DNA from 2 places in the Marinomonas sp. IMCC 4694 genome. Region 1 is predicted to be linked to the other one. Evidence: riboswitches for the same ligand, from Rfam matches in the RefSeq annotation. Region 1 holds a riboswitch; the other holds the start of a gene.

What was found. A riboswitch is a leader RNA that binds a small molecule or an ion and turns the genes downstream of it on or off. The one in region 1 is predicted to bind cobalamin.
Region 2: another riboswitch for cobalamin. It lies ahead of FXV75_RS05290 (energy-coupling factor ABC transporter permease); the one in region 1 lies ahead of FXV75_RS07655 (TonB-dependent receptor domain-containing protein).

The regions. Positions count from the first base shown of each region.
Region 1 covers NZ_VSRV01000001.1:1,668,384-1,671,790, reverse strand. Annotated here, with positions in the region: gene FXV75_RS07655 (TonB-dependent receptor domain-containing protein) at 1-1,591, opposite strand, end outside; cobalamin riboswitch at 1,697-1,893, opposite strand; gene FXV75_RS07650 (IS110 family transposase) at 2,216-3,253, opposite strand; gene FXV75_RS07645 (transposase) at 3,362-3,407, opposite strand, start outside.
Region 2 covers NZ_VSRV01000001.1:1,141,993-1,145,399, forward strand. Annotated here, with positions in the region: gene FXV75_RS05280 (NnrU family protein) at 1-214, shown strand, start outside; gene yegD (molecular chaperone) at 304-1,668, shown strand; cobalamin riboswitch at 1,872-2,083, shown strand; gene FXV75_RS05290 (energy-coupling factor ABC transporter permease) at 2,163-2,834, shown strand; gene FXV75_RS05295 (LysR family transcriptional regulator) at 2,907-3,407, opposite strand, start outside.

The DNA of each region.
Region 1 (3,407 bases):
GCTCACCATAACTCGCTACAGTGAAGCCAAGAGTGCTATTAGCAAAATGTCGATCTACATCAATTCGAGCACTTTTATTGGCACGGCGCGCTAATCGATTTCCTTTTTCAGCACCAGCACTTAAATTTTCTGTATCCATAATGGTAGCCGCTAAAGCAAATGACCAATACTCGATTTGCAGACCGGTTGAAAGCTCTAACCCTCGAACTCGTGCCGATTCAATATTACCAACCGTAGGGTAATTCCATGTAATTAAATCATGATAATCGGCTTGAAAAACCGCCACATCCCAATAGCTATTTTGATAGTCACCACGTAAGCCAACTTCAAATGATTCTGAAGTCTCCGGACGAATTTCATTCGTTAACGTATAACCCCAATTTTCCGCATTCATTGAGTTAAATGTTGGGGCAGTAAAAGAAGTACGCCAGCTTGCTCTGACTGAGTAAACATCGTCAATCTGATAACCCAAAGCAACGCCGCCAGTAGTTTGTGTATCATACTCGTCGTATCGATCAGCACGTATATTCAACTGAGCACTGGCTTGCCCAAACTGAGACAGTGACTGAGCGAATACCCCCTTACTGGTTCGTTCTTTAGTGTAAGAGCCCTCAAAGTCATCTTGAATGTGCTCAGCTCCAAAAACCAGCTTATGATTACTTTGTGATAAGGTATTACTCCAACGTACACCTCGCGAGCGGCTATAAAAATAACTGTTCGTCTTGACTCCTTTGTCATTCAGAACATCAGAATCATCACGGGATTCTCGCAATTGAATTTCAGACTGCCAGTCCTCTGTCAAATCGACACCACTCGTTAATGCAATAGCCTGATTCACAAAGTCATTGCTGCGCAAACTACCAGTAGAGGTAGTGTAGTCCGACTGACCTTCTGCACGCATAATAAAAACCTTCGCATAGGCACCCGAATCAAATTCATAACCAAGGCGGGTAAAGATATTGTCATTTGAATATCCCATATCACCCGCATGCTCTTTGACTACTGTCCCATCAGTTTCGAACGTACCCACTGAAAGAAGATAGCTTGCGTCTCCTGATAATCCAGAAACGCTGGCACTCGCCTGTTGGGTATTAAAAGACCCGCCGCCTAGAGATACATTCGCTTGCGTTTCTTGACTCGCTTCAGGGAAAAACACTTGCACAACGCCCCCTGCCGCACTTGAGCCATACAAAGAAGACTTAGGTCCACGTACAATTTCAATGCGCTCAACTTGGAACATGGGCAGGTATTGCCATGAAGAAGACCCCGTTGAATGCGATTGGATTGGCACACCATCAATTAACAGCTTTGTGCCTGTACTGCTCGACCCTCGGGTATAAATGCTTGTGCTTTTGCCATACCCCCCATTCGTGACGATATCAATACCTGGCTGACTCGCCAATAACTCACTGAGTTCCTGAGGCTGCTGTTTGTTCACCGCATCCCTGTCAATCACAGTTACCGAAACTAATGAGTCAGCTTGATTTTGTTCGGTTGTCGTCGCCGTTACCACTAGAGGAGATAAAGTGAACGATGTTGTTGGTGAATTATTCGCATGAAGTGAAGGAACAGACACGATACTAAGCGCCACGAGGGTTCTCGTGAACGAAGGAGAAGGAAATGGAGTTTTCATAAAATAAGATCTACTGTTGCACTGAGCACGCCCGCACAGTGGTGACATTTGGCTCCAGCTTACGCGGAACCCCCAGCTACAGGCAGGTCTCCGGACTCAAAAGTTGCGAATGCAGGCTTTACCGCCTTCCCATGGTTTACCACAGTGGCTGATTGGCAAAGTTTGACTTTTTTACCGTTGCGGGGGCAGCGTCAGAATTGCACTGACTTCCCTATTATTGCTGACAACTTAGGTCAACAACCTGTAACGATGCGTACTCTAACATAAGGTGCCATCTGGGTCATATATGGTCCATCCCGCGATGCAAGATAAAGTTACTGGTATGACAGAAAGATATTGCTTCCATATATCCGGCCTTTAACTGAGGTTTTTGTAACCTCTGGCCCTGATGGAATTCGCTCGCTCCTACCTCATCAGATGATCGGCCTCTATGAGCCCTAGACCCTAGCAGGTTTTAGGAACGCAGGTCTTACCTTTTATGCCATCACTTGTACTTTATCCACGCAACTCGTTGCTGATCTACCTTGTTAACCGCTTTTCTGTTTAACTTTTCTTTGCATCTCATGACCAACTCGGTCGGGATCAGGCTGCTGCCTGATAAGATTCCTTTTTACTCAAGACCGCCCAAGCAATACGCGCATTTTTATTGGCGACCGCAACGGCTGAAATATTCTTACCACGGCGGTTATCAAGCTCCTTCACCCAACGATTACGGCGATCATCATGTTTGTCGGCCACCCTGACAACCGTCCTGCCACCATGGATCATCAAGGTTCTTAGATAGGTATCCCCTCGCTTACTGATGCCGAGCAAGGTGGGTTTTCCTCCGGTGGAATGTTGTCTAGGCACCAGCCCAAGCCAAGCGGCCAGCTCACGGCCGTTTTTGAACACGGTCACATCACTAATCGCCGCGATCAGTGCGGTGGCGCTCAACAGGCCGACGCCCGGAATGGTGAGCAAACGTTGGCAATCGTCATGGTTTTTGGCGATGGTTGCCAGTTGTAACTCAAGTGCCTCAATCCGATCATCTAAATGAACCATCTCATCGTAGAGCGTGCTGAGCAAGGCCCGAAATACATCACTTAATCCATTGTCTCTCTCTTCGAGAATAAGGGGGATGTGTTTTCGAACATAAGAAATCCCCTTGGGAATGATAATGCCGTATTCTATCAGTAGCCCCCTGATCTGATTGGCTTGCGCCGTTCTTCGGGCAACCGCTTGGCTACGCACACGGTGAATGCTCTGGATGTCCTGTTGCTCAATACTTTTCGTAGGCACAAAGCGCATACTCGGGCGCTGGATCGCTTCACAAATTGCCTCTGCATCTGCGGCATCATTCTTGTTTGATTTGACATAGGGTTTAACAAATTGAGGGGCAATAATACGAACCGAATGCCCCAAGGCCGTAAATTGACGGCACCAATAATGCGCACCGCCACAGGCTTCAATGCCAATGACACAAGGTGGAAGATTAGCGATGCAGGGTAACAGCTTGCTACGGCTGAGCTTTTTTCTGAAAACCACCTTCCCATGGTTATCTACGCCGTGCAATTGAAAGCTGGTTTTGCTCAAATCAACTCCGAGAGTACATACCTGGCCTTTTTTGCTATGCTCGTTCATGGTTCGCTCCGTTTCTTTTGATGAATGACATTGTTCACACAACTCACTTCATCATGGCTCATTTGAAGCCGATATGGGGCGGGGTGGACCATTCCATTAGATGAAAATTTAGTCCACTCGACTCGGTTTTCTACCGCGCTTTCTTGGCGTCACT
Region 2 (3,407 bases), 530 kb from region 1:
GGATGTCATGGTGTTTGGTGGCTTTTTGGTATGGGCGATTGTGGGCTTTGCTGTGTATCGCCGTCGAGACCGCAAAGCGGGTGTGGTGTACAAAACGTCCGATAAATCGAGTCTTCGACCTAATATTGTCTCGTTGGTGTTCGCGATGGTGTCTTGGATCATGATTGCCTTTCATTTGCACCTTGCTCTTATTGGCGTAGCGCCATTTGTATAACGCTATGTATGTGATATTCAAAGTGATAATGCCCGCGTTTTCTGCTATCTTGCGCGGCCATTTTATTGGTAATTTTAGGTAAGACATAGATGATTTGTGGATTTGATTACGGCACATCGAACTGCGCCCTGGGTATTGTGCAAGACTCAGCGGTGCGTTTGGTGGCATTGGAAGGCAATCATTCTTTTTTACCCTCTACGCTTTATGCGTTAGACCGAGACCTAATTACAGAAGCGGTCGGGCGTGGCATGCAAGGGATGACTGCGCGCCATGACTTTGCTCAGTTACGACAAAACGCGCTGACTAGAGCGAAGCGTGCACGTTATGAAGAAGACATCGCCGACGACGATCAAACGGTGTTTTTTGGTCGTGCGGCGTTTGAAGAATATTTCCAATGGCCGGAAGAAGGCTACTTTGTGAAATCCCCCAAGTCGTTCTTGGGTGGCACCGGCCTGCGTGCGGAGCACATCTATTTTTTCGAAGATATCGTGACCTTGATGATGCAAAACATCAAACAACGTGCGGAAAAAAGCCTAGGCGCTGAGATCACCCACACTGTGATCGGTCGTCCGGTGAACTTTCAAGGCTTAGACGCCGAAGCGAGTAATCGACAGGCCTTAGAAATACTCACCACCGCGGGCAAACGGGCGGGATTCAAAGAAATCGAATTTCTGTATGAGCCGATCGCGGCGGGGTTGGATTTTGAGGTCAAAATGACCGACAACAAAACCGTGTTAGTGGTCGACATCGGTGGCGGCACCACCGACTGCGCCATGGTACGAATGGGGCCAGATTACGTCAAAAAAGACGATCGCCGCGGTGACTTTTTGGCTCATACCGGTGAGCGTGTCGGCGGGAACGATTTAGACATACAAATTGCCGGTAAACATCTCATGCCGTTGTTTGGTATGGATTCTTTGTTAAAAACCGGTTTGCCCATGCCAACGCAGATGTATTGGAACGCGATCACGACCAATGATGTGTCGGCGATTGCGACGTTTAACAGTATGGAAACAAAGCATCAGATTACTCAGATGCGTCAAGACGCGGCGCAACCCAAGCTGATCGAACGCTTTATGCGTATGCGTGAAGAAAAGCACAATTACCACATTGTGCGAAGTGCAGAGGAAGCCAAAATCGCCTTGTCTGACACCCACGAGCATAACGTCTTGTTAAATTACATTGAAGCGGGACTGAGTGCGGACATCACTCGTGACAGATTAGCGGCTTCTATTGCGTCGCCGCTGGAAAAAATGTTGAGCTTGATGTCGGCTGCGATAGAGCAAGCTGGTGAAAAGCCGGATGTGATATACATGACCGGTGGTTCAGCAAAATCGCCTGTTATTCGTGCGGCGATTCAGCAGCGAATTGGCGATATCCCCGTACTAGACGGGGACCACTTTGGTAGCGTTGCCGCGGGCTTAACTGTCTGGTCTGAACGTCTTTTTAAGTAATATGCTTGGTTGTTTAGAATGTTTTTGTGTGTTTTTTTAGATTATAGTCAGAAAATACCATGCATTAAGTGGGCTGTGGATGAGTCGCGTTCTGATGAGCATGAAAAGTATTCTTGCTGGCATGACTATTTGCTCTTGATTGGTTGCTTAACCTCTCATAAAACTTTAGGCTTCCAGCCTGCGATAGCACGCTATTTAGTGTGCTTATCGATTCTTGTAAAGGTGCTCAAATACGAGTGAAACGGGAAACAGGTGCGAGTTTGAACAAAGCCTGTGCTGCCCCCGCAACGGTAGATCAGCGATGTGTTTTTTCTTATTGCCACTGTTTGATTATGGGAAGGAATGAGAATCGCAAAAACACAGTATTCCCCTACGCTGATGAGTCCGGAGACCGGCCTTTATTGTTGGGCTTTTTATGAGCAACGTGTGTTGTATTAAAAGTCGTTGAATTTGAATCATACGGGTGTGTATGACATTTATTTTGGAGGCACATTGTGCATATTGAACCAGGCGTTGTAGACGGCGCTAAAATTGTTTTAAGTTACGCTACGGCGTTAGCGGCGTTTGGCTTTTCTGCGAAAGCGTCCATCGACATGATCAAAAAAGACGGATTTATGTCCTTGGTGGGGCGCAGTGTATTCACGACGCTGCTTGTGTTTGCTTTTTTTGAAATATTGCCCCATCAAACGGTGGGTGTCTCCGAAGTGCATCTTATTTTGGGTTCAACTTTGTTTCTGATCTTTGGTCCAGCGGCGGCGTCCATTGGGCTTATTTTGGGATTACTCACTCAAGGCGTTCTGTTGGCGCAGTTTGACCTGCCTCAATACGGTATGAATGTGACCACATTGTTGTTGCCATTGTTTGCTATGTCTGTGGTTGCGCGTCGCACGATTGCGGCCAATACTGCTTACGTGGATATTAGCTACCAACAAGCATTCAAATTGTCTTTGACTTACCAAGGCGGCATCGTAGCTTGGGTAGCGTTTTGGGCATTTTATGGACAAGGTTTTGGTGCTGAGAATCTAGCGTCAGTGGCGACCTTTGGTATGGCGTACCTGAGCGTGGTTTTGCTTGAGCCCTTGTTAGACCTTGCGGTACTAGCGAGTGCAAAAAACCTCCAACGTTTCAAAAAATCTACATTGATTGAAGCGCGCTTGTTTCACTGATCAACGGGTTTTAGCATTCCAAACGGTAAGATACCCAAGCAGTCGCTGCGCTACTTGGGTATTTTTTGTTTTCTAAACACGCTGACGTTCGCTTTGACTGTGTTCAATCACAAAATCGAGAAAAGCGCGGTTGGCTTTAGATAGGTAACTATTTTTACGCCAAGCGATGTTGAGATCGAGCCAAATGGGCGGGTCAAACGAGCGAGTGATCAGTTGGTCGTCGTCTTCAATGACCATGGCCAGCAAAGTAGACACGCCAAAGCCTTGTTGAGTAATGGACTTAATCAGCGGAATCAAATTGGTTTCGAAGCCAATTTTAGGCGTTCGTTGACACGCTTTTGCCAATTTATCGACGATGCGCCGATGAAAGAATCCTTCTTTAAACATCACTAATTCTTCGTCAAAAAACGCTTCTGGCGAGATCTTGTCCAGTTGGCTAAAAGGGTGGTCTGTTGCAATGGTGACCAGCATTTCTTCCCTGAGTAGCGCTCGAGTGTCTAAGCTGTCTGGCAATGTTTCGGCCACGATCACGCTCAAATCCAGCTCGCCTTTTTCGAGCATTTGCTGAAGCTG